DNA from 2 places in the Streptomyces marispadix genome. Region 2 is predicted to be linked to the other one. Evidence: riboswitches for the same ligand, from Rfam matches in the RefSeq annotation. Region 2 holds a riboswitch; the other holds the start of a gene.

Region 1 (11,522 bases), 1.6 Mb from region 2:
CGATCTACCTGATCAAGTAGCTGATCGGGCGCCGGTGTGCGCGAGCGCGCACCGGACAGTGACAGACAAAAGCAGAAGCATCGACGCAGAAGATCCTGACACCGGGGTAATCCGTGAAAAAGCTCTCCGCACGACGGCGCCATCCGCTGGCGGCGCTCGTCGTTCTCATCTTCGCGCTGGCGGCCACCGGGGGGCTGTACGCCGCGTTCGCTCCCGCCGGTGAAGCCAAGGCCGACCAGCCGTCGAGCCAGTCCCTCGCCATCGAGGAGGGCAAGAGGCTCTACGACGTGGGCTGTTCAAGCTGCCACGGAACCGGCGGCCAGGGCACCAGCGACGGTCCCAGCCTGGTCGGCGTCGGCTCCGCCGCCGTGGACTTCCAGGTCGGCACCGGCCGCATGCCCGCGCAGCAGCCGGGCGCCCAGGTGCCGAAGAAGAAGAGGATCTACAGCGACCACGAGATCGACCAACTCGCCGCGTACGTCGCGTCGTTGGGCGCCGGTCCCGTGAAGCCCACCAAGAGCCAGTACGACCCGAGCGGTGCGGACGTCGCAAGGGGTGGCGAGCTCTTCCGGACCAACTGCGCCCAGTGCCACAATTTCACCGGCGAGGGCGGTGCCCTGACGCACGGCAAGTACGCGCCGAACCTCAACGACGTCGACCCCAAGCACGTCTACGAGGCCATGCAGACCGGCCCGCAGAACATGCCGTCCTTCCCGGACAAGGTGATGCCCCAGCAGGACAAGCGGGACGTCGCCGCGTACTTGAAGGCGGTGAACAGCGAGGAGTCCGACAGCCCCGGCGGTTACAAGCTGGGCGGCCTCGGCCCCGTCATCGAGGGCCTGTTCGCCTGGGTCTTCGGCCTCGGCGTCCTCATCCTCGTCGCCATCTGGGTCGCAGCTCGGACCGCAAAGGCCAAGAAGTCATGAGCGAGACTGGATCACACGAGAACGTGTCAGAGAAGAACCTGCCGATCGAGCAGGAAAACGGTCACGGCGCCGTATCCGTAGCGGACGATCCGTTCGCCGATCCGGGACTGCCGCCCCACGAGCCGCGGATCCAGGACATCGACGAGCGGGCCGCCAAGCGCTCCGAGCGCGTCGTGGCGATGCTCTTCACCGCGTCGATGCTGGCCACGGTGGGCTTCATCGCGAGCTTCGTGCTCGTGCCCGTCGACAAGATCATCTACGTCTGGCCGGCGGGACGCATCGGTGCTCTGAACTTCGCGCTGGGCATGACGCTGGGCGTCGCGCTCTTCTGCATCGGCGCAGGCGCGGTCCACTGGGCGCGCACCCTGATGTCCGACCACGAACTGGTCGACGAGCGCCACGCCGTCTCCGCCGAGCCGGAGACCCGCGCGAAGGTCATGGAGGACTTCGCGCAGGGCGCCAAGGAGTCGGGTCTCGGGCGCCGTTCGCTGATCCGCAAGACGATGTTCGGGGCGCTGACGCTGGTGCCGCTCTCCGGTGTCGTCCTCCTGCGCGACCTCGGGCCGCTGCCCGAGGACAAGCTGGAGCACACGCTGTGGACCAAGGGCAAGCTGCTGGTCAACGAGAACACCCAGGAGCCGCTGCGCCCCGAGGACATCAGCGTCGGCTCGCTGACCTTCGCCATGCCGGAGGGCCTGGAGGAGGAGGACGAGGACTTCCAGCAGCAGATCGCCAAGGCGGCGCTGATGCTCGTACGCCTCGAACCCGGTGACATCAAGGACAAGCGGGAGCTCGACTGGTCCCACGAGGGGATCGTCGCCTACTCCAAGATCTGCACCCACGTCGGCTGTCCTGTCAGCCTCTACGAGCAGCAGACGCACCACGTGCTCTGCCCGTGCCACCAGTCGACCTTCGACCTGTCGGACGGTGCACGAGTGATCTTCGGCCCGGCCGGCCACCCCCTGCCGCAGCTCAAGATCAGCGTCAACAACGACGGATTCCTCGAAGCGCAGGGCGACTTCGAAGAACCCGTGGGCCCGGCCTACTGGGAGCGTCGAGCATGAGTACAGCAACGGAGACCACCGCCCCGAAGCGCAAGGCGCCCGCCGGCGAGCGGGTCGCGGACTGGGCCGACGGCCGCCTGGGCGTCTACAGCCTGGCCAAGGCCAACATGCGCAAGATCTTCCCGGACCACTGGTCCTTCATGCTGGGTGAGGTCGCGCTCTACAGCTTCATCATCATCATCCTGACCGGCGTGTATCTGACGCTGTTCTTCCACCCGTCGATGAACGAGGTGGAATACCACGGCAGTTACGTGCCGATGCAGGGCGTGCGGATGTCGGAGGCGTTCGCCTCCACGCTCGACATCAGCTTCGACGTCCGCGGCGGTCTGCTCGTGCGGCAGATCCACCACTGGGCGGCGCTGATCTTCCTCGGCGCGATGTTCGTGCACATGATGCGCGTCTTCTTCACCGGTGCCTTCCGCAAGCCGCGCGAGATCAACTGGCTGTTCGGCTTCCTGCTGTTCGTGCTGGGCATGTTCACCGGCTTCACCGGCTACTCGCTCCCGGACGACCTGCTGTCGGGCACCGGCGTGCGGTTCATGGAGGGTGCGATCCTCTCCATGCCGATCATCGGCACGTACATGTCGATGTTCCTGTTCGGCGGAGAGTTCCCCGGGCACGACTTCGTGGCGCGGTTCTTCTCGATCCATGTGCTGCTGCTGCCGGGCATCATGCTGGGCCTGCTGGTGGCGCATCTGATCCTGGTCTTCTACCACAAGCACACGCAGTTCGCGGGTCCCGGCCGTACGAACAAGAACGTCGTCGGAATGCCGCTGCTGCCGGTCTACATGGCCAAGGCCGGAGGCTTCTTCTTCCTCGTCTTCGGCGTCATCTCCGTGATCGCGGCGACCTTCACGGTCAACCCGATCTGGGCGCTGGGCCCGTACCGGCCGGACCAGGTGTCCACCAACGCGCAGCCCGACTGGTACATGGGCTTCTCCGAGGGACTGATCCGGATCATGCCCGGCTGGGAGATCCATCTCTGGGGCCACACGCTTGTGATGGGCGTGTTCATCCCGCTGATGGTCTTCCCGCTGGTGCTGGCGGCGATCGCGGTCTATCCGTTCATCGAGTCGTGGGTGACCGGCGACAAGCGTGAGCACCACCTCGCCGACCGGCCGCGCAACGCACCGACCCGTACGGCCTTCGGTGCGGCCTGGATCGCCTGGTACACGGTGATGCTGATCGGCGGTGGCAACGACCTCGTGGCCACGCACTTCGACCTGTCGATCAACTCGATCACGTGGTTCGTGCGCATCGCCTTTTTCGTCGTACCGGTGGTGGTCTTCTTCGTCACCCGGCGCGCATGTCTCGGCCTCCAGCGCCGCGACAAGGAGAAGGTGCTCCACGGACGGGAGTCGGGCATCATCAAGCGGCTTCCGCACGGTGAGTTCATCGAGGTGCACGAGCAGCTCTCCCAGGAGCAGCTCCACACCCTCACCGCGCACGAGCAGCACAAGCCGTACGAGGCGGGCCCGGAGGTCGACGAGAACGGCGTCCAGCGCAAGGTCGGCCGGAGCCAGAAGCTGCGGGCCAGGCTCTCCAGGGGCTACTACGGCGAGCAGGCGCAGATCCCGAAGCCGACCGCCGAGGAGTACAGGGAGCTGACGAGCGGCCACGGGCACCACTGAGCCGCGAGCCGCCGAGCGGTCGGCGGACCGGCCGGCCGCACGGCGACGCGGCCGCACGGCGACGCTCCGCGTGACTGCGGACGAGGGGCCGGGCTTTCCCGAAGGGGAGGGCCCGGCCCCTCGCGTGTGTTCGCGCTGAGGGGCTTGCGTCGGGCCGCCGTGCGCCCGGAACGCGAGGGCGGGCCGTCCGCCCCCGCGTGCTTCGGTCCGTATGATCCGCGGGTCCTGGCCGAGGCGCGCCCCTGCTGCGGCTCGTCCTTACTACGGCCCGTCCCACGAGGTAAACGGATCGCCTGGCCGGGCGCGTGTGCCGCTAGGGTGGGGGCTGACCGGGCCGCATGTCCGGTCGCCCCCCACGCCCTGTTTCGCATGCCTGCCCGGCGCGTCCAGCGCATCGGCCGGGCCGGAGGCGCGGGTTCGGGCTTCCATCCGTTACGAGGACCTCAGGAGGGATCATGAGTGCCGTTCCGTCTGCCGGCTCTCCATCCGGGGGTCCCCACACCTGGCCGGACGTGCTGACGTCGCTGCTGGCCGGGGAGGACCTGGACTCCGACGCGACCGCGTGGGCCATGGACCACATCATGAGCGGGCAGGCCACCGACGCCCAGATCGCGGGCTTCGCGGTGGCGCTCCGCGCCAAGGGCGAGACGGTCGGGGAGATCGCCGGACTCGTACGGGCGATGTACGAGCACGCCAATGTGATCGAAGTGCCCGGCCCCACCGTCGACATCGTCGGCACGGGCGGCGACCGGGCGCGCACGGTCAACATCTCCACGATGTCCGCCATCGTCGTCGCCGGATGCGGAGCGAAGGTCGTCAAGCACGGCAACCGCGCCGCGTCCAGCGCGAGCGGCGCCACGGACGTACTGGAGAAGCTGGGCGTCAACCTGGAGTTGAGCCCGAAGCGGGTCGCCGAGGTGGCCGACGAGGCCGGGATCACGTTCTGTTTCGCGGTGAAGTTCCACCCGTCGTTGCGCCATGTGGCCAACGCACGGGGCGAGTTGGGCATCCCCACCTCGTTCAACTTCCTCGGCCCGCTGACGAACCCCGCCCGGGTGAAGGCCCAGGCCACGGGTGTCGCCAACGCGCGGATGGCGCCCATCATGGCGGGCGTGCTGGCGGAGCGCGGCTCCTCGGCCCTCGTCTTCCGAGGGGACGACGGGCTGGACGAGCTGACGACCACCGCCACCTCGACGGTGTGGGTCGTACGAGGCGGACAGGTGCGCGAGGAGTCGTTCGACCCGCGCGACGTCGGGCTGGACATCGTGCCCGTCGAGGCGCTGCGCGGTGCCGACGCCGCCTACAACGCCGATGTCGCCCGCCGCCTGCTGGACGGCGAGCACGGGCCGGTGCGCGACGCCGTACTGCTCAACTCGGCGGCCGCTCTTGTCGCGCTCGAACCAGGCGACGCCCCGCTGGCCGAGCAGATCCGTGCGGCCATGGAGCGGGCCGCCGAGTCCGTCGACAGCGGTGCCGCACGGGCGGCGCTCGACCGCTGGGTGACGGCCAGCCACATCTGACGCCGTTCGCCGGTCCTTGCCAGCAAACGGCCGTCCCCGGCATCCGGCCCCTCTTCCGACTGCCATGCCGGGGCGCCGCAGGACCCGCCAACTACCCGTCTGCGCTGCCCCGTCGCCGTATCTGTCCGCGATACGGACGGCGGGGCACCGTGTAGGGCACGGTGTGCCATACTTCCCGCCAGGTCACGAGTGACAGCGATCAAGGCCCCGGCCCGCTGTCCGGCAACCCTCCTTCCGTGGTGGGGTGCCCCGGGTGATGACCGGGCCGCACGACAGCAGGGTCGCGCGGCAAGCACGGATCCCTCCTCCCCTCGCCTGCGGCGGGGTGGCACGACCGGGGATCCCTGGTCTTCGAGGGAGTCATCGCATGAGCCTGCTCGTCGCGTCCGCGTCCGCACCTGAGTCCGCATCCGTATCCCGTCCGGCGTCCTCGCCCGAGCCCGGTTCCTCGGCATCCGCACCGGCGGCGGATTCCGCTTCCGTACGGGTCCCGCAGCCGCTGCCGGTCCTGGGTCTGGACGTCCCCACACCCCTGGTGACGGGGGGTCAACTCCCTTACGCCGCACTGGACTACGCCGCCAGCGCGCCAGTGCTGCGCAGCGTCTGGGAGGACGTCGCCGCCTACGCCCCTTACTACGGCAGCGTGCACCGGGGAGCCGGTCACCTCTCCCAGTACTCCACCGCGCTCTTCGAGCAGAGCAGGGAGACGGTGGCGCGCTTCCTGGGCTGTCGTGAGTCGGACGAGGTCGTCTTCACCCGCTCCACCACCGACTCGCTGAACCTGCTGGCGTCGGCGCTGCCCGAGGGCACCAGGGTCTTCGTGTTCGAGACCGAGCACCATGCCGCGCTGCTTCCGTGGACGTCGGCCGGGGCGGAGACCGTCTTCCTGGACGCGCCGCGCTCGCACCGTGAGGCGGTCGAGACGCTGGAGCGGGCGCTGAGCGCGGCACCCGAGGGCCCGAAGCTTGTGTGCGTGACGGGGGCTTCGAACGTGACGGGGGAGATCTGGCCCGTACGGAGACTGGCCGCCGCCGCGCACAGGTACGGAGCGCGGATCGTGCTGGACGCGGCGCAGCTCGCCCCGCACCGGCCGGTGCACATCGGCGAACTGGACGTCGACTGGGTCGCGTTCTCCGGGCACAAGCTGTACGCGCCGTTCGGCGCCGGTGTGCTGGCGGGAAGCCCGGACTGGCTGCGGGCCGCGCAGCCGTATCTCGCGGGCGGCGGCGCCAGCCGCAAGGTCGCGCGGACTGCGGACGGCGGTGTCGGGGTGGAGTGGCAGGGCGGGCACGCGCGCCACGAGGCCGGATCGCCCAATGTGATCGGTGCCTACGCCATCGCCTCCGCCTGCCGGGCGCTGAGCGGCGCCGGATTCTCCCGACTGGCCGAGCGGGAGGGCGAGTTGACCCGCAGGCTGCTTGACGGGCTGCGTGCGGTGCCGGGAGTGAAGGTGCTCTCGCTCTTCGGTACGGGCGCTTCCCGTACCGGCACGGGCGACGCGGATTCCGGGGCCTTGGAAGCCGAACGCCGGGTCGGTGTCGTCTCGTTCACCGTGGAGGGCTGGAACAGCTCGCATCTCGCCGCGGCGCTCTCCGCCGAGTACGGCATCGGCGTGCGCGACGGCCTCTTCTGCGCTCACCCCCTGGTGGGCGTGCTGCTGGGCGCCGACGGCGGGAGCACCGGCGAGTGCGGCGCCCCCGAGGGGCAGTCGCTGAACGCCGTACGCGTCAGCCTCGGCGCGGGCACCCCTGACGAGCACGTGGAGCGTTTCCTGCGGGCTGTGCGCGAACTGGTCAGGGACGGCGCGCGGTGGAACTACCGTACGGAGAACGGCCGTTGCGTACCGGAGGCGGCAGAGGCGGCAGCAGAAGCGGCAGAGGCGTAGGGGCGTCCGCAGCCCCAGCCCCAGGAGACGCCGGTCCGTTGCTGTTGCCGCTGCCGTCAGGCGTCCAGGCCGATGGCGAAGGCCGACTCCAGATCGTGCTGCGAGTACGTACGGAACGCGATGTGCGTCTCGGTGGACAGGACGCCGGGCACCTTGCTGATCCGCCCTGGGATGACCTCGGCGAGATCGTCGTGCTGGGCCACCCGCACCATCGCGATCAGATCGTGCGCACCGGTGACCGAGTAGACCTCGCTGACGCCTTCCAGCGCGGCGATCTGCTCGGCGATCTCGGGGATGCGTTCGGTGCTGGTCTTGATGAGCACGATCGAGGTGATCACGGTGTCGACTCTCCCTGTGTCGCCGGAGCGGGCGTGCCCACTGTAGCCGTACGGAATCGCCGGAAACGCGCCCAGGCGTAGAGGAAGCCGATGGTGAAGCCGACGACGTGGGCGAGGTACGCGACACCCGGGCCGTCGCCGTCGCCGCGTGCCGCGAACCACTGGAGCCCCAGCCAGAAGACCAGGACCAGCCAGGCGGGGAACCGCAGCGGCAGGAAGTACAAGAACGGGAAGAGGCTGGTGACCCGTGCCGTCGGATGGAGATAGAGGAAGGCGCCCAGCACCGCCGAGACCGCGCCGGACGCGCCCACGAGCGTCTCGGCCGACTGGTGGTGGGCCACGGCGTAGCAGAGCATGGCGGTGTAGCCGGCGCACAGATAGCAGACGGCGAAGCGCAGACGGCCCATTCGCGCCTCCACCGGGCCGCCGAAGACGTGGAGGAAGAGCATGTTGCCCAGCAGATGGAGCCAGCCCGCGTGCAGGAAGAGCGCGGTGAGCGGCGTGAGGAACGGCCGGGCGGCACCGCTCCACATCATGCGCGGTACGACGCCCCAGCGGTCGAAGTACGCGGCCTGCGCCCGGTGCAGGGCGGAGCCGGTTCCGTAGCCCGGAATGAAGCCCGAGGCCGGGCCGATGAGGAAGATCACGGTGCACAGGAGCATGAGCACACAGGTCACGACGGGAAACCTCGGCACGGCACGGTCGCCTGCCGGGCAGGCGTCGCGGCCCTCGCCCCGGCCGCCGGACCGGTCCTCGCCCCCGTTCCCTGCCCGGCCGCCGCCCCGGTCACCGGTCCGGCCCCGGACTGGGTTCACGGAGCGGCCGACGGCGCTCTTCACGGCATGGCTCAAGGCACGGCTGACGGCACGGCTCACGGCCTGGTTCGTCGCGCGGTTCATGACGGCTCGGTCACTGGGCAGGCTCCTCGGGACGCGCGGTGTGCGGCAGGTCTTAGGGTTACGGCAGGCGATGCTGCGCTTTCGTCCGGTTACCGCACGCACACGTGGCCGCACCGCGCCGAAGCCCGTGAACGCTCGAAGGAATGAGGTCGTGTCCATGACGGTCCCCAAGCCCACGGACGGCACCCGGTGGCGCTGCACGCTCTGCGGCAATCTGACGCGCTTCGACGTGACCCGCTCCAGCAAGGTCGTCGAGTTCGTACACCTCGACCTGGCCGGTGAGGCGCGGATCGAGGAGCAGGAGGTGCTCAGTGAGAGCATCGAATCCGTGCGCTGCCGGTGGTGCGACACCGCCGACCAGGTCGAGCTGGTGGACCGGCCGGGCGCTCAGGTCTGAGGAACGGCAGGTGTGAACGGTGGTGGATGGGACAGCCGGCGGCTCGGGTGACGAGTCGCCGGCGCCGGGCGAGGGCGAGGCCGGGCCCGGCCCGGGGCAGACCGGTGAGGACGGCCGGGCCGGTCAGGCCGGTCCGCCGCGCCCCGAGGAGTCCGAGCCGTTCGACAGGCCCCTGCCGGAGAAGGTACGGCGACGGGTGGTGTCCCTCACGGGGGACGCCCTCGGCGGTCTGACCGTCGCCGAACTCCCCGCCCCGCTCCGCCAGTACGCACGCTTCACCCCGCAGCGGCGCATCAAGTTCGGCGCCAACGCCATGGCCGCCGCGCTGGAGGGCGAGCCTGCCTTCCGTGAGCGGATCGCCCAGCAGTTGCGTGAGCGGTTCCCGGAGCTGACCGAGGCGTTGACGTCGGGTACGCCGCCGCCGGCCGCCGATCCGGTCGACGTGGCCGCGGTCGCGTACGTACTGCGTCCCGCGGACTGGGCGAAGCTCGTGGCGGCGGCCGGTGAGGAGGCCCATCGGGCACAGGCCGAGCAGGCGGGCGAGGAGGCCCAGCGCGAACTGGCCCGGCTGCGCGGCGAACTGGCCGAGGCACGCACCGCGGCACGTACGGAGACCGAACGCAGCCGTGGCGAACTGGAGTCCTTGCGCAGGGAATTGGAGATCACCCAGCGGAAGCTGCGCAGCGCACAGAGCGATGTGAAGCGCGGCGAGGCCGAAGCACGCAGGCTGCGGGCCGAGTTGGAGGAGCTGCGCTCGTCGGCGGCGGCGGAGAAGTCGGCCGCCGAGAGCGAGAGCCGCAGGCTGCGCACGAGGCTGGCGGAGGCGGAGTCCGCGCTGGAGGCGGGCCGCCGCGCCGCACGTGAGAGCCGCAGCGTGCAGGACATGCGGGTGCGGCTGCTGCTGGACAGCGTGCTGGACGCCGCGCAGGGCCTGCGGCGGGAGCTGGCGCTGCCGCCCACGACGAGCCGTCCGGCCGACACCGTCGACGCCGTCGAACCGGGGCGCATGACTCCACGTGACATCGCGGCGCGTGCCCTGTCGGAGACCGATCCGGAACTGCTCGACCAGCTCCTGGCGCTGCCCCGTTCACATCTGGTCGTCGACGGCTACAACGTGACCAAGACCGGCTATCCGACGATGCCGCTGGACAAGCAGCGGCTGCGGCTGCTGGGCGGACTCGCCGGTCTGGCGGCCCAGTCAGGCGCCGAGGTCACCTGTGTCTTCGACGGTGCCGAACTCGCGGCGCCCGTGCTGCTGGCGCCGCCGCGCGGAGTGCGGGTGCTGTTCAGCAAGCCGGGCCAGACCGCGGACGAGCTGATCCGCCAGCTCGTACGGGCGGAGCCGCCGGGGCGTGCGGTGGTGGTCGTCTCCTCCGACCGTGAGGTGGCGGACGGCTGCGCGGCGGCCGGGGCGCGCCCCGTCTCATCTGCCTTGCTGCTGCGCCGACTTGGACGGACGTAAGGGCGGCGGGGAGCCGTCCGGTCCGGGTCCCGTCCGGGTGTTCTCTTCGGCAGCCGGGTTCCGCTTGCCGGGTTGTGCGGTGCGGGCAGCGTGGTGTAACGGGCCGATGATCACTGCGAGTTGATGAGCTGCGGCATGACGCGAGACGTGAGGCTGGTTACACCGGGCGCACGGAGGGCAGGCTTCCCCTTCGGTGCTCTTTCCGCTCCCGTGAGCAGTGGTGAGACGGCGGTGCAACCGACCCCGGGCGCGGGCCAGTTGGCCGCGATACGGCTCTGAGCTGCGCCGATGACATGGAAGAGTGCGGTGTAAAAGGGTGTGCGCGGCTGGCTGCGGTCGTGTTCACGAGGGCGGGAGGCCGCTTCCCAACGCCCCCGCGATGCCCCGGAATTCACACCCTGAGTGACCCTGTCATCGCTCCGAGTGCGAGCTGAGTAAAGAATCGTCTTGCGTGACAGGTTTTTTCGGAGAGTGATTTGATCCGACGATTACCCGTGGCTAATGTCTGGCCCCGAACCCTCCGCAAGGTTGGCCGTCCATCCGGGGCGGCAGCGGAGGACCGCCTCGTTCCACGGAGTCGAGCCCAAGGCGAAGTGGAGCCGGAGTGTCAGTCCGGCAGGCGGCTGAGGAAGAAGGAGCTCGCCCAAGTGGCGTCCCACCGTCGACCCAAGCAGCCCAGCCGTACTCGTCGCGTGACCGTGCTGACGGCCACCGCCGCCGCAGCAGTCGCGCTCACCACGCAGGCGGCACAAGCCGAGCCGAAGGCCTCCGAGAAGGAGGTCAAGGAGAAGGTCGACAAGCTCTACGAGGACGCCGAAGGCGCCACGGAGAAGTACAACGGCGCCAAGGAGAAGCAGCGGAAGCTGGAGAAGGAGGTCGCGAACCTCCAGGACAGCGTCGCTCGCGGGCAGGACGACCTCAACGACATGCGCAACGGCCTCGGTTCGATGGCCACCGCGCAGTACCGCACCGGCGGCGTCGACCCGTCCGTACAGCTCTTCCTCTCCTCCGACCCGGACAGCTACCTCGACAAGGCCTCCACGCTCGACCAGATGAGCAGCAAGCAGGCCGAGGCGCTGAAGAAGATCCAGACGAAGCAGCGCAATCTGGCGCAGCAGCGTCAGGAGGCCGCGGACAAGCTCAAGGACCTGGACGACACTCGCAAGGAACTCGGCGAGAAGAAGCGGGACATCCAGAAGAAGCTCTCCAAGGCGCGTTCGCTTCTCAACACCCTCACCGCGGACGACCGTGCGAGGCTCGCCGCCCAGCAGGCGAGGGCCGACCGCGCCTCCGCGTCCCGCGTGGACCTCGGCAGCGACGCCTCCGCCTCGCAGCGGGCCGCCGCGGCGCTCTCCGCGGCCAAGAGCAAGATCGGTTCGCCGTATGTGTGGGGCGCGACG
Region 2 (11,522 bases):
GTTCGCGAAGCTCCTTGCCCGTAAGGCCGCCGGCGAAGCCCGTCACGACCGTGCCGTGGCCGATCGCGGCGAGCACGCGTGCCACGTTGAGTCCCTTGCCGCCCGGACGTTGCACGACCTCGCGCACCTGGTGCGAGCCGTGCACGTCGAGGCGGGGCACCCGATAGGTCAGGTCGAGGGCGGTGTTGAGCGTGACCGTCAGGATCACGGGGGACCACTCCAGGGGGACGGGGCGGACGCGCGTAGACGCGTGTGGGGACAACCGCCCGAGGGATCATGCCATTTGATCTTCGAGGTCGCGACCCCTACCGGCCGGTCGGCCGCCGGGTGACGCCGCGTCGTACGTACCGGTGGTCACCCCACGTCAGACCGCACCGCTCACCCCGCGTCAGGCCGTACCTCCCAAGCGCCGCGCCGCATCACGCCCTTCACCTCGAACGCCGCGTCCAGCACCACCAGGTCGGCGTACTTCCCCGGCTCCAGCGAGCCCGTACGGTCGCAGACTCCGAGCAGCCGCGCGGGATTGGCCGAAAGGGCGCGCACGGCGTCCTCCACCGCGATGCCGTCGACGGTGACGGCGCGCCGGAACGCCTCGTCGAGCGTGAGCGTCGAGCCGGCGATCGAGCCGCCCTCGGTCAGCCGGGCGACGCCGTCCCGTACCTCCACCTCCAGCGGGCCCAGCGGATAGCGCCCGTCGCCCATGCCCGCCGCGCCCATCGCGTCGGTGATGAAGGCGACCCGCCCCGCGCCCGCGCGGTGGAAGGCCAACTCGACCACGGCGGGGTGGAGATGGACGCCGTCGTTGATCAGCTCGACGGTGATCCGCTCGTCCTCCAGCAGCGCGGCCACGGGCCCGGGAGCGCGGTGGCCCAGGCCGGGCATCGCGTTGAACAGATGGGTGGCGACGGTCGCGCCCGCCTCCACGGCCTCGGCCGTCGCCTCGTACGTCGAGTCGGTGTGGCCGACGGCGGCGATCACGCCGCTGTCCGCGAGCATCCTCACCGAGTCGAGGCCGCCCGGGAGTTCGGGCGCGAGGGTCATCATCCTCGCCGTTCCGCGTGCGGCGTCGACGAGCTTGCGCACCTCCGTCGGATCGGGGTCGCGCAGCAGCGCGGGGTCGTGTGCGCCGCAGCGCGCGGCCGAGATGAACGGCCCCTCGAAGTGAATGCCCGCCAGATCGCCCTGCTCGGCCAACTCGCTGAGCGCGCCCGCCTGTTGGGCCAGATCGCTCAGTTCGCCCGTGACCGTCGAGGCGACCATGGTGGTCGTGCCGTGCCGCCTGTGGGTGGCGACGACCCGCAGCGCCTCCTCGGCCGTGCCCGCGGAGAAGGAGGCACCGCCGCCGCCGTGCACATGCATGTCCACGAACCCCGGGACGATCCAGTGGCCGCTCAGGTCGAGGACGCTCTCCGCGCCTGCGGACGTGGGCACTTGGGTCCGCGCGTGTTCGCGGGAGCCGGTACGTTCACCGCTCGCGTCGGGCTCCCCGCTCCCGTCGCGCCCGTCGCTGCCGTCGCTTCCCTCTCGTACGGTCCCGGCGATCAGCTTTCCCTCGACGGTCAGTACGGCGTTCTGCGCCACGCCGTCCGGCAGCACGACGCGGGCACCGGTCAGCACGGTGCGCCCGCGCTCCGGGCCGGTCGACGCGGTCGGGGCAGTCGGGCTCGTCGGGATCATCGGCTCGCAACCTCCGCGGAGAGTAGGTCCCGGGCGAGAAGTCCCGCGCCCAGGCAGCCCGCGGCGTCCCCCAGCGCCGCCGGGACGATCGTGGGGAGCTGCTGAAAGGTGACGCGTGCGCGCACCGCCTCCCGCAGCGGTTCGAAGAGGATGTCTCCGGCCTCGGCGAGGCCGCCGCCGACGATCACCGTGCGCGGGTCGAGAAGCGTGACGGCCGTGACGAGGCCCGCGGCGAGCGCGTCGACCGCGTCGCGCCACACGGCGATCGCCCTCTCGTCCCCGGATTCGACGGCCCTCGCGGCATCGGCGGCCGTGGCCGAGGCGTCGCCGCTCGCGGCGGCCCACGCGCGTCCCACCGCGGACGCCGACGCGAGTGCCTCAAGACAGCCGTGCTGCCCGCATCCGCACCGTGGCCCGTCGGGCCGCACCACGATGTGGCCGATCTCGCCCGCGCCGCCGTGCGCCCCCGGCTCGACCGTGCCGTCGATCCCGATGGCTCCCGCGATCCCGGTGCCCAGCGCGACGAAGAAGAACCGGTCAACCCCTCTGCCCGCGCCGACGCGCCCCTCGGCGAGCCCGCCCGTACGTACGTCGTGCCCGAGCGCCACGGGTACACCGCCGAGGCGCTCGGCCAGCAGCGCACGCAGCGGTACGTCGCGCCAGCCGAGGTTGGCGGAGTAGACGGCGGTGCCGGAGGACTGATCGAGTACGCCAGGTACGGCGATGCCGGCGGCGAGCGGCCCGCGGCCGAACCGTTCGGCCCCGTGGGTGCTCAACTCCTCGGCGAAGTCGGCGATTTGGGCGACGACGGCGTCCGGCCCTCTCTCCCGGCGGGTCTCGCGGCGCGCCTCGTAGAGCAGATCGCCGTCGCCGTCGGCGCCGACGAGCGCGGCCTTCATGCCGGTGCCGCCCACGTCGAGGGCGACGACGTACTCCGGTTTCCGGGAACTCGTGCTCACGTGCTCAGTCTCCCGCGAGACCCCCAACAGGTCTAGTCCACTTCGGCCATCTCTTCGAGTTTCCCGAGGCCGGGCTTGTGCCGGGCGGGCTGCGAGCGGGCGCCGCGGCGGCGCGGGAAGCCCGAAGTGCCCGTATCTGTCGGGGAGATCTGCCGCGTCCGCACTCTTCGGCACATGTACCGGATGAAACGGGAGGGGTTGTTGCGAAAGTGATATGGCTTCTGGTGTAGACCTTCGGCGGGTGTCCGTGGACACTCCTGTCCTGTACACGTCCGGCCGGGTGCCGGATGCGGGGGGTGGGAGGGAGCACGGCACGCCCATGCGCCGTGCACAGTTGAGGGGTAGTTGCTGTGGAACGTCGCAGGTTCCTCGGTCTGGCGGCGGCGACAGGGGCGGCGGCCGGTGCTGCCCTCACCGCCGGCTGCGGTTCCGACGCGGGCACGCAGAGCAGTGCCCTCAAGGTCGTCGCGGCCGACTACGGCGAACCAGGCCAGGGCGACGGCTCGCAGGGCTACTGGGACGCCCTCGTACGCCGTTTCCGCCACCGGCATCCCGGCATCGCCGTCGAAGTCGAGGTGCACGGCTGGAAGGACGTCGACAAGAGGGTCGCCGCGATGGTCGCGGCGGGCCGCCCGCCGGACATCGCGCAGATAGGCGCCTACGCCGACTTCGCCGCGCAGCGCAGGCTCTACAGCGCAGGCGAGGTGCTCTCGATACCCGTGCAGGCCGACTTCCTGCCCGCGCTCGCGGAGGCCGGCGAGGTGCGCCGGGTGCAGTACGGGATGCCGTTCGTCGCCAGCACCCGTCTGCTCTTCTACAACAGGACCCTCTTTGTGAAGGCCGGCCTCGACCCGGACTCGCCGCCCAGGACCTGGAACCAACTCGCCCGAGCCGCCGCCAAGTTGAAGGCGGCGGGCGTGAAGATCCCGTACGGGCTGCCGCTCGGCGCCGAGGAGGCGCCCGCCGAGGCGATGATGTGGATGCTCAGCGGCGGCGGTGCCTTCACCGACAAGGTCGGCAACTACACGATCGACGCCGCCGCGAACATCAAGACCTTCAACTGGCTGCGTGACAGCCTCGTAGGGCCGAAGCTCACCAACCCCGACCCGGGCGGCACCGACCGCCGTGAACTCTTCGCCGCCTTCACCCGCGGCGAGGTCGGCATGCTCAACGGCCATCCGACGCTGCTGAGGGAGACCAGGCGCCGGGGCGTGAAGTACGGCACGGCGGTGCCGCCCGGCGCGGAAGGGCCCTCGGGCGCGACGCTCGGCGTCGCGGACTGGGTGATGGCGTTCAAGGAGAACGGCAGACGCCAAGACGTGGGCCGCTTCCTGGACTTCGTCTTCAGCGAGGAGAACCACTACGACTTCGCCGACCGCTACGACCTGCTCCCCGTGACGACCTCCGCGAACGACCGTATGCGCGAGCGCGCGGGGCACAAGCCGCTGCGCCGCTTCCAACAGGAGCTGCTGAGCGCCGAGTTCTACCCGGTGGGCAAGGTCTCGTGGGCGAAGGTGAGCGGCGACATCAAGCGCGGCATCGGCAAGGCCGTCGCCGCGGACGCCGATCCGGTGAAGGTGCTCAGCGCCCTCCAGCGGCGTGCGGAGGCGGAGGACTACGCCGTACGGGAGAGCTGAGCGGCAGGCCCGGACGATGTGCCGGGGGAGAGCACGGCGTTAGGTTGGAGGCATGAGCGAAGGGCAGGGGGGCGAGCAGCAGCCCCCGGAGAGCGAAGCTCCCGAGGACCAGGACCGGTCGCCGTCCGGGCTCTCCGAGCGCGACCTGTCCGTACTCGCCGTGGAACGGCGCGGCTGGCCGGGCCCCGGCATGAAAGAACGCGCCATACGCGAGCAGTTGGACATGTCGCCCACCCGCTACTACCAACTGCTCAACGCCCTCCTGGACGATCCGCGCGCCATCGAGCACGACCCGGTGACCGTCAACCGGCTGCGCCGCCGCCGCGACGCCCAGCGGGCCCGCCGCTGACCCGGGGGCCCGCAGCCCCGGTCCCCGAGCCGCAGCGCCGCCCGCACCGACGACGGCGCGGTCCTCGTCTACCGACGGCGACTCGGCCGTGGAGGACTCGGCCGTCGAGGAGCGCACGGAGCCACGCGAAGCGCCCTCCCCGGGCGGGTAAGGTCGCGCCATGGCCTCGCTACCGACGCCCCGTACCGACGAAGGCCGCGAAGGGCTCGCCGCGATCGTCTCCCGGCCCCGACTCGCCGTCGTGGCCCTCGACTTCGACGGCACCCTCGCCCCGATCGTCGCCGACCCGGCCGACGCACGCGCACACCCCGGAGCCGTGCCCGTCCTCTCCCGCCTCGCACCACGACTTCGCGGGGTGGCAGTGGTCACCGGTCGGCCCGCCGAAGCCGCCGTCCGTTACGGGGGGCTTGCGGGCGCCGAGGGCCTGGAACACCTCACCGTGCTCGGTGCCTACGGCGCGGAGCGCTGGGACGCCGCCACGGGCACGCTCAGTGCGGCACCGCCGCCTCCCGGCGTAGCGGCCGTACGCGACGAACTCCCGCGCCTGCTGGACGAGTCGAACGCCATGCCCGGCACGTGGATCGAGGACAAGGGCCGCGCCGTGGCCGTACACACCCGGCGTACGGAAGACCCCGAGGCCGCCTTCGAGGCGCTGCGCGCCCCGCTGCACGCCCTCGCCGAACGTCACGGCCTCGTGGTCGAACCGGGCCGCATGGTCCTGGAGTTGCGCGCACCCGGCATCGACAAGGGCGCCGCCCTCACCGCGCACCTGCGTGAAGTCGGCGCGGAGGCGGTGCTCTACGGCGGCGACGACCTCGGGGACCTCGCCGCGTTCGCCGCCGTGGAGAAGCTGCGCGGCGAGGGCATGCCCGGAGTGCTGGTGTGCAGCGGCGGAGGCGACACGGGCGAGTCCGTGCCGGAGATCGCCGAGCGCGCGGACATCGTCGTCGACGGTCCCGCGGGCCTCGTGGGACTGCTGGGTCAGCTCGCCGACTCGCTTGCGTGACGGGCTGGTCGAGCGCGCGGCGTCAGTGTGCGGCGCCCGGCGGCCCGGCGGGCGTCAACCCTCCCGCAGCGCCGCGAGCTGGTCGAGGAACCAGCGCGTCGGTGGCGTCGCCGTCGCCGCCGCGGCCAGCCGCTTCGTGCGCTCGGCCCGTCGCCCGTGGTCCATCGTCAGGGCTTCGTGCAGCGCCCTCGCCGTGTCGGCGATGTCGTACGGATTGACCGTGAAGGCGTCCTCGCCCAGCTCCTCGTATGCGCCCGCCTCGCGGGAGAGGACCAGTGCGCACCCGTCGTCCGAGACGACAGGGACCTCCTTCGCGACGAGGTTCATGCCGTCGCGGATGGGGTTGACGAGTGCCACGTCCGCCAGCCGGTAGGCGGCGAGTGAGCGTGCGAAGTCGTCCTTCAGGAACAGCACGACCGGCGTCCAGCTCTCCGTCCCGTAAGCCGAGTTGATCGCGTCGGCGACTCTTGAGACCTCGCTCATGTAGTCGCGGTAGACCGCGAGGTCCTGCCGCGAGGGGTAGGCGAGGGCGAGGTGCACGACGCGGCCGTGCCACTCGGGGCGGTCGGCGAGCAGCCGCTCGTAGGCGTGCAGTCCCCGCACGATGTTCTTCGACAGCTCGGTGCGGTCGACCCGCACGACCGCCCGGCGCGGCCTGCCGCCTTCGTCGACGCCGATCTCCTCGCGCAGCATGGCGATCCGCTCGTCGACGTCCTCGCGCCCGGCCCGCTCCCGCAGGAACTCCGGGTCCGCGCCCAGCCCGTGCACGCCGAGGCGGGTCGTACGGCCGTCGCAGGCGACCTGGAGTTCGCCGGTCGACTCGTCCTCCGTGACGGAGGCGCCCAGCAACTGCGCGCAGCAGTCCGCGAATCCGCGCGCCCAGCGCCGGGTGAGGAACGCGGCGCGGTCGGCGCCCAGCACCCCGCGCAGCACCTGCCCGGCGACGGCGTCGGGCAGCATCCGGTAGTAGTCCGGCGGTGCCCAGGGAGTGTGGGAGAAGTGCCCGATGCGCAGGTCGGGACGGCGTTCGCGGAGCAGTCCCGGCACCAGCGTCAGGTGGTAGTCCTGCACGAGCACCGTGGCGCCGTCGGCGGCCTCCTCGGCGAGGGCGTCGGCGAAGGCCGCGTTGTACTCCTCGTAGGAGGCCCACTGGCGCTCGAACTCCGCGCCGAAGGAGGGCTCCAGAGGCGTCTGGTAGAGCATGTGGTGGACGAACCACAGCACGGAGTTGGCGACGCCGTTGTAGGCGTCGGCGAAGGTGCCGGCGGGGATGTCCAGCATCCGTACGGAGTGGCCGCCGGTGTCCGCCGGGTCGAGCTTGCCGCCGGAGCGGCGCACCGCCTCGCGGTCGCCGTCGCCGAGAGCCGCGCAGACCCAGACGGCGCCTCCGCCGGAACCTTCCGCGGCTTCCCCCGCACCCGGTGGCGACGCCCCCTGCGTTGCGATGGCCGAGAGCCCCGAGACGAGTCCGCCGCCGCCGCGCTTCGCGGAGAGCGATCCTCCCCCAGAGCCTCCGGCCTGGGTGGTACCCCCGGCCAAGGAGTAGGAGACGGGGCCCCTGTTAGACGCCACCAGTACGTCTGCCAGGGCTTGCGGGGCCTGCTGGGATGCGCGTTCGGCGACCATGGCCCGAGCCTAGCCGTGCCGCGATCCGTACAAACGTGACGTGCGCCCGGGCGGGCCTATGCCGCGCGGCGGTCCGCGTACTCCGCGATCTCCCGCATCGGTGGCCGCTCGACGGTGTCGACCTCGTGGCTGCGTGCCGCGAACCCGCCGGAGCCGAAGCCGCCCGCGCCCTCCGTGCTCCGTTCGAACTGAGTCAGCGTCGGGCGGACCATGCGGCTGCCGCGCGCAAGCCGCAGTTGTGCCGTGTGGTGGATCGCGGCCGCCATCCGCCCGAGGGCCTGCCCGTCCTGGTGGCGGTGGCGCCGCACGCCGACGTCGACCTGCGCGAGCGCGTCGAGCCCCGCGGTGTGCAACGAGTCGACGAGCAGCGCCAGTTCGACCCCGTAGCCCACGGGAAAGGGCAATTGCTCCAGCAGTTCGCGACGGGCCGCGTACTCCCCGCCGAGCGGCTGCACGAACCCCGCGAGGCGAGGCCAGTGCAGATTGAGCAGCGGGCGCGCCACCAGCTCCGTGACCCGGCCGCCGCCTGCCGGGTCGCCGCCCAGCGGCCGGTCGTACATCGCCTTCACCAGGCACAGCCGGGGATCGGTGAGCAGCGGCCCTACGACACCGGAGACGAAGTCGGCGGTGAAGTCCTCCAGATCGGCGTCGACGAAGCAGACGACGTCGCCGCTCGTCGCCAGCAGCGAACGCCACAGCACCTCGCCCTTGCCGGGCAGCGCCGGGAGCCTCGGCAGCACCTCGTCGCGGTGTACGACTCTGGCGCCTGCCGCGGCGGCGACCGCGGCCGTACGGTCCGTCGAGCCGGAGTCCAGCACCACCAGCTCGTCGACGAGCGCGTGCGCCCCGGCGTCCGCCGGCGCGCGGCCCGTCAGTTCGGGGCAGGTCAGTTCGCGGTCCGTCGGCTTGCGGTCCGTCGGCGTGAGGTTCGTCGGCGTGAGGTTCGTCGGCGTGAGGTTCGTCGCATCCCGCGCCATCAGCTCATGCCGGATCACCGACACGATCCGGCCGACGGTCCGCTCCTCGTTCAGCGCGGGCAGCACGACGCTGACACGGGAGCCCGTGGCCCGCTTGGCCGCCAGCAGCCGCGGCAGCGGACGGTCGCCGCACGAGTACGATCGCCGCTCCAGCCACCGCTCGACTTCCTCCAGCACGCGGCCACTCCCTGTGATCCATCTCGCGGTTCGGACGCCTGTCTCGCCGTACAGGCCTGTCGGTTACAGTCTTGAACAACGCCGACGGCGAGCGCATGCCGGGTCCGGCCCGGTGCCTCGGCGCCGCCGCGTGACAACTTCACACCGCTCATCCAGAGGGGCAGAGGGAACGGCCCGTTGAAGCCCCGGCAACCCTCCAGCCGGTCTCGTACCAGCGACATGACATCGCGAGGCTCCCGGCTCGGGAAGGTGCCAATTCCGGCTCGTGGCGAGATACGTCACGGGGAAGATGAGGAGAAAGGGCCTCGCCGAATCATGGCTGTTCAAGCTGCCGCCGGCACTCCCGCCGACACCGTGGGGGTCTCGCTCGGCCCCGCCGCCGCGCTCTCCTGCCGCGAGTGCGGCGAGCGCACCCCACTCGGCCCGGTCTTCGCCTGCGAGGCGTGTTTCGGGCCGCTGGAGATCGCGTACGACTTCCCCGGCGGCGACACGGAGGGGCTGCGCAAGCGCATCGAGGCGGGTCCCGACAACATCTGGCGGTACGCACCGCTGCTGCCCGTCCCCGAGGACGTGGCGGCGAAGCCCAACACCAACCCCGGCTTCACCAAGCTCGTAAGGGCGGACCGGCTCGCCCGTGAACTCGGCGTCACCGGCTCCCTGCACATCAAGGACGACTCCGGCAACCCGACGCACTCCTTCAAGGACCGCGTCGTCGCCATCGCCGTCGAGGCCGCACGCGCCTTCGGCTTCACCACCCTCTCCTGCTCCTCGACGGGCAACCTCGCGGGCGCGGTCGGCGCCGCCGCCGCCCGCGCGGGCCTGCGCTCGTGCGTCTTCATCCCGCACGACCTGGAGCAGGGCAAGGTCGTCATGGCGGCCGTCTACGGCGGCGAACTCGTCGGCATCGAGGGCAACTACGACGACGTGAACCGTTTCTGCTCCGAGCTGATCGGCGACCCCGCCGGCGAGGGCTGGGGCTTCGTCAACGTCAACCTCCGCCCGTACTACGCGGAGGGCTCAAAGACCCTCGCGTACGAGATCTGCGAACAGCTCGGCTGGCGCCTCCCGGACCAGCTCGTCGTCCCCATCGCCTCCGGCTCGCAGCTCACGAAGATCGACAAGGGCCTGAAGGAGCTGATCGCCCTCGGCCTGGTCGAGGACAGGCCCTACCGGATCTTCGGCGCACAGGCGGAGGGATGCTCCCCGGTCTCCCGCGCCTTCAAGGACGGGCACGACGTCGTACGGCCTGTGCGCCCCGACACCATCGCCAAGTCGCTCGCCATCGGAAACCCCGCCGACGGCCCGTACGTTCTGGACATCGCACGCCGTACGGGCGGCGCGGTGGAGGATGTCGACGACCCGCGGATCGTCGACGCGATCAAGCTGCTCGCGCGGACCGAGGGCATCTTCGCCGAGACCGCGGGAGGCGTCACCGTGGGCGTCACGAAGAAGCTGATCGAGGAGGGCAGGCTCGACCCGGCCCTCACGACCGTCGTCCTCAACACGGGCGACGGCCTCAAGACCCTGGACGCGGTGGCACCCACCACCGGTCCGACCGCCGTCATCCGTCCCAACCTGGACTCCTTCCGAGAGGCTGGTCTCGCATCATGAGCGTGAACGTCCGTATCCCGACGATCCTGCGTACCTACACCGGCGGGCAGGCGGAGGTGAGCGCCGAGGGCGCGACCCTCTCCGAGGTGCTGGCCGACCTGGAGCGCAACCACACGGGCATCGGCGCCCGCGTGCTGGACGACGCGGGCAAGCTGCGCCGCTTCGTCAACGTCTACGTGAACGACGACGACGTCCGCTTCGAGCAGGGCCTGGAGACCCCGACGCCGGACGGTGCCGGTGTCTCCATCATCCCCGCGGTGGCCGGGGGTTGATGAGGTCTCGGCCCTGCTGAGGTCTCGTGAGAGGTCGGTGAAGGCCCCTTGCGCCCGGCGCCGATCGCTTACCGTCGAACCGCCTCCTCTGGGAACACGTGAACGAAGCGGAGGGGGCGGTTCCGCGTGTGGGGACGCGATAGGGTTACGCAGAATCCCACCCCAGTGACTCACCCGGCACGTGCCGGGAGCATATGAGAACGCGACAAGTTGTGCCTGAAATCGAGGCGTGAATTGTCGTGTTGGCACGCTATGCCCGGCCATGATTGCCCCGCTTGATCGGGGATTGCGGGTTTTTGAGGCATCGGTCGGCGCTCAGAATTCTCGTCCTCGTGACCTGTTGCAGAGGGCGTCCGTGCAGATACATTCAGCCGCGGTCGACGCGTTCCGGCGGTTCGCCCCCGCATGTCTGCGGTGCGGCGCCGGAGGTGAGGTCTGACCCGGGTTCGTGAAGTGCGGGCTCGTGCAAGGGCCAGTAATAGGGGAGTTAGGGATGGCTCAGGGCACCGTCAAGTGGTTCAACGCGGAGAAGGGATACGGCTTCATCGCGGTCGACGGTGGTGCAGACGTATTCGTCCACTACAGCGCGATTCAGATGGACGGCTACCGCACCCTGGACGAAGGACAGCGGGTCGAGTTCGAGATCTCGCAGGGTCAGAAGGGGCCGCAGGCGGACATGGTCCGTGTGACTGCCTGAGCACCCGCAACACTGCGCAGAGCTGCAACAGCCGTAACAACAGCCGTACGAGGGGCCGCACTCCATGAGGGAGTGCGGCCCCTCGGTGCTGTCCGGAGGGGTCGGCCCGCGCGCCGGCCGGAGGCCGCCCGTCGGTTTCGTGCCGCCCGGCGCGCACGGCGCGTGCCGCGCGCTTGCGTACGTCCCGGCCCCGTGTGATGTCCTGGGTGCGCTTGCACTCGCAGGGGTCGAGTGCTAATCATTGCGTTAGCACTCTACGAGTGAGAGTGACAGTCAAGGACCGGGTCGGTGAGGCTCGTTCGCCGGGTGGAGCAAGGAACCACGCGGCTCGGGCCGTCCGTCGCGGGCGCCAGCGCGGTCCGGTTGTACCCCGTCCCCTGGTTGTGCAGGGGGATCCCCAGTCCGGGAGGGACCACTTCACATGGCCAAGATCATCGCGTTCGACGAGGAGGCGCGGCGCGGCCTCGAGCGCGGGATGAACCAGCTCGCTGACGCCGTCAAGGTCACGCTCGGCCCCAAGGGCCGTAACGTCGT

Evidence for each region. Region 2 has a riboswitch for S-adenosylmethionine ahead of thrC (threonine synthase). Riboswitches for the same ligand answer to the same signal wherever they lie in the genome.
Region 1: it holds a riboswitch for S-adenosylmethionine, as region 2 does, so the genes downstream of both, MMA15_RS05215 (aminotransferase class V-fold PLP-dependent enzyme) here and thrC (threonine synthase) in region 2, are expected to answer to the same signal.

Annotation. Positions count from the first base shown of each region.
Region 1 is NZ_JAKWJU010000002.1:1,196,361-1,207,882, reverse strand. It holds gene ctaE (aa3-type cytochrome oxidase subunit III) at 1-20, shown strand, start outside; gene qcrC (cytochrome bc1 complex diheme cytochrome c subunit) at 114-926, shown strand; gene qcrA (cytochrome bc1 complex Rieske iron-sulfur subunit) at 923-1,990, shown strand; gene qcrB (cytochrome bc1 complex cytochrome b subunit) at 1,987-3,621, shown strand; gene trpD (anthranilate phosphoribosyltransferase) at 4,077-5,141, shown strand; SAM riboswitch class IV at 5,323-5,442, shown strand; gene MMA15_RS05215 (aminotransferase class V-fold PLP-dependent enzyme) at 5,509-7,026, shown strand; gene MMA15_RS05210 (Lrp/AsnC family transcriptional regulator) at 7,083-7,364, opposite strand; gene MMA15_RS05205 (rhomboid family intramembrane serine protease) at 7,361-8,041, opposite strand; gene MMA15_RS05200 (hypothetical protein) at 8,421-8,660, shown strand; gene MMA15_RS05195 (NYN domain-containing protein) at 8,833-10,122, shown strand; gene MMA15_RS05190 (C40 family peptidase) at 10,770-11,522, shown strand, end outside.
Region 2 is NZ_JAKWJU010000002.1:2,784,260-2,795,781, reverse strand. It holds partial or broken gene MMA15_RS11555 (1-phosphofructokinase family hexose kinase) at 1-208, opposite strand, end outside; gene nagA (N-acetylglucosamine-6-phosphate deacetylase) at 379-1,677, opposite strand; gene MMA15_RS11545 (ROK family protein) at 1,674-2,636, opposite strand; gene MMA15_RS11540 (extracellular solute-binding protein) at 2,987-4,273, shown strand; gene MMA15_RS11535 (DUF3263 domain-containing protein) at 4,326-4,622, shown strand; gene otsB (trehalose-phosphatase) at 4,783-5,628, shown strand; gene MMA15_RS11525 (alpha,alpha-trehalose-phosphate synthase (UDP-forming)) at 5,683-7,254, opposite strand; gene MMA15_RS11520 (glucosyl-3-phosphoglycerate synthase) at 7,311-8,408, opposite strand; SAM riboswitch class I at 8,554-8,704, shown strand; gene thrC (threonine synthase) at 8,724-10,019, shown strand; gene MMA15_RS11510 (MoaD/ThiS family protein) at 10,016-10,291, shown strand; gene MMA15_RS11505 (cold-shock protein) at 10,785-10,988, shown strand; gene groL (chaperonin GroEL) at 11,410-11,522, shown strand, end outside.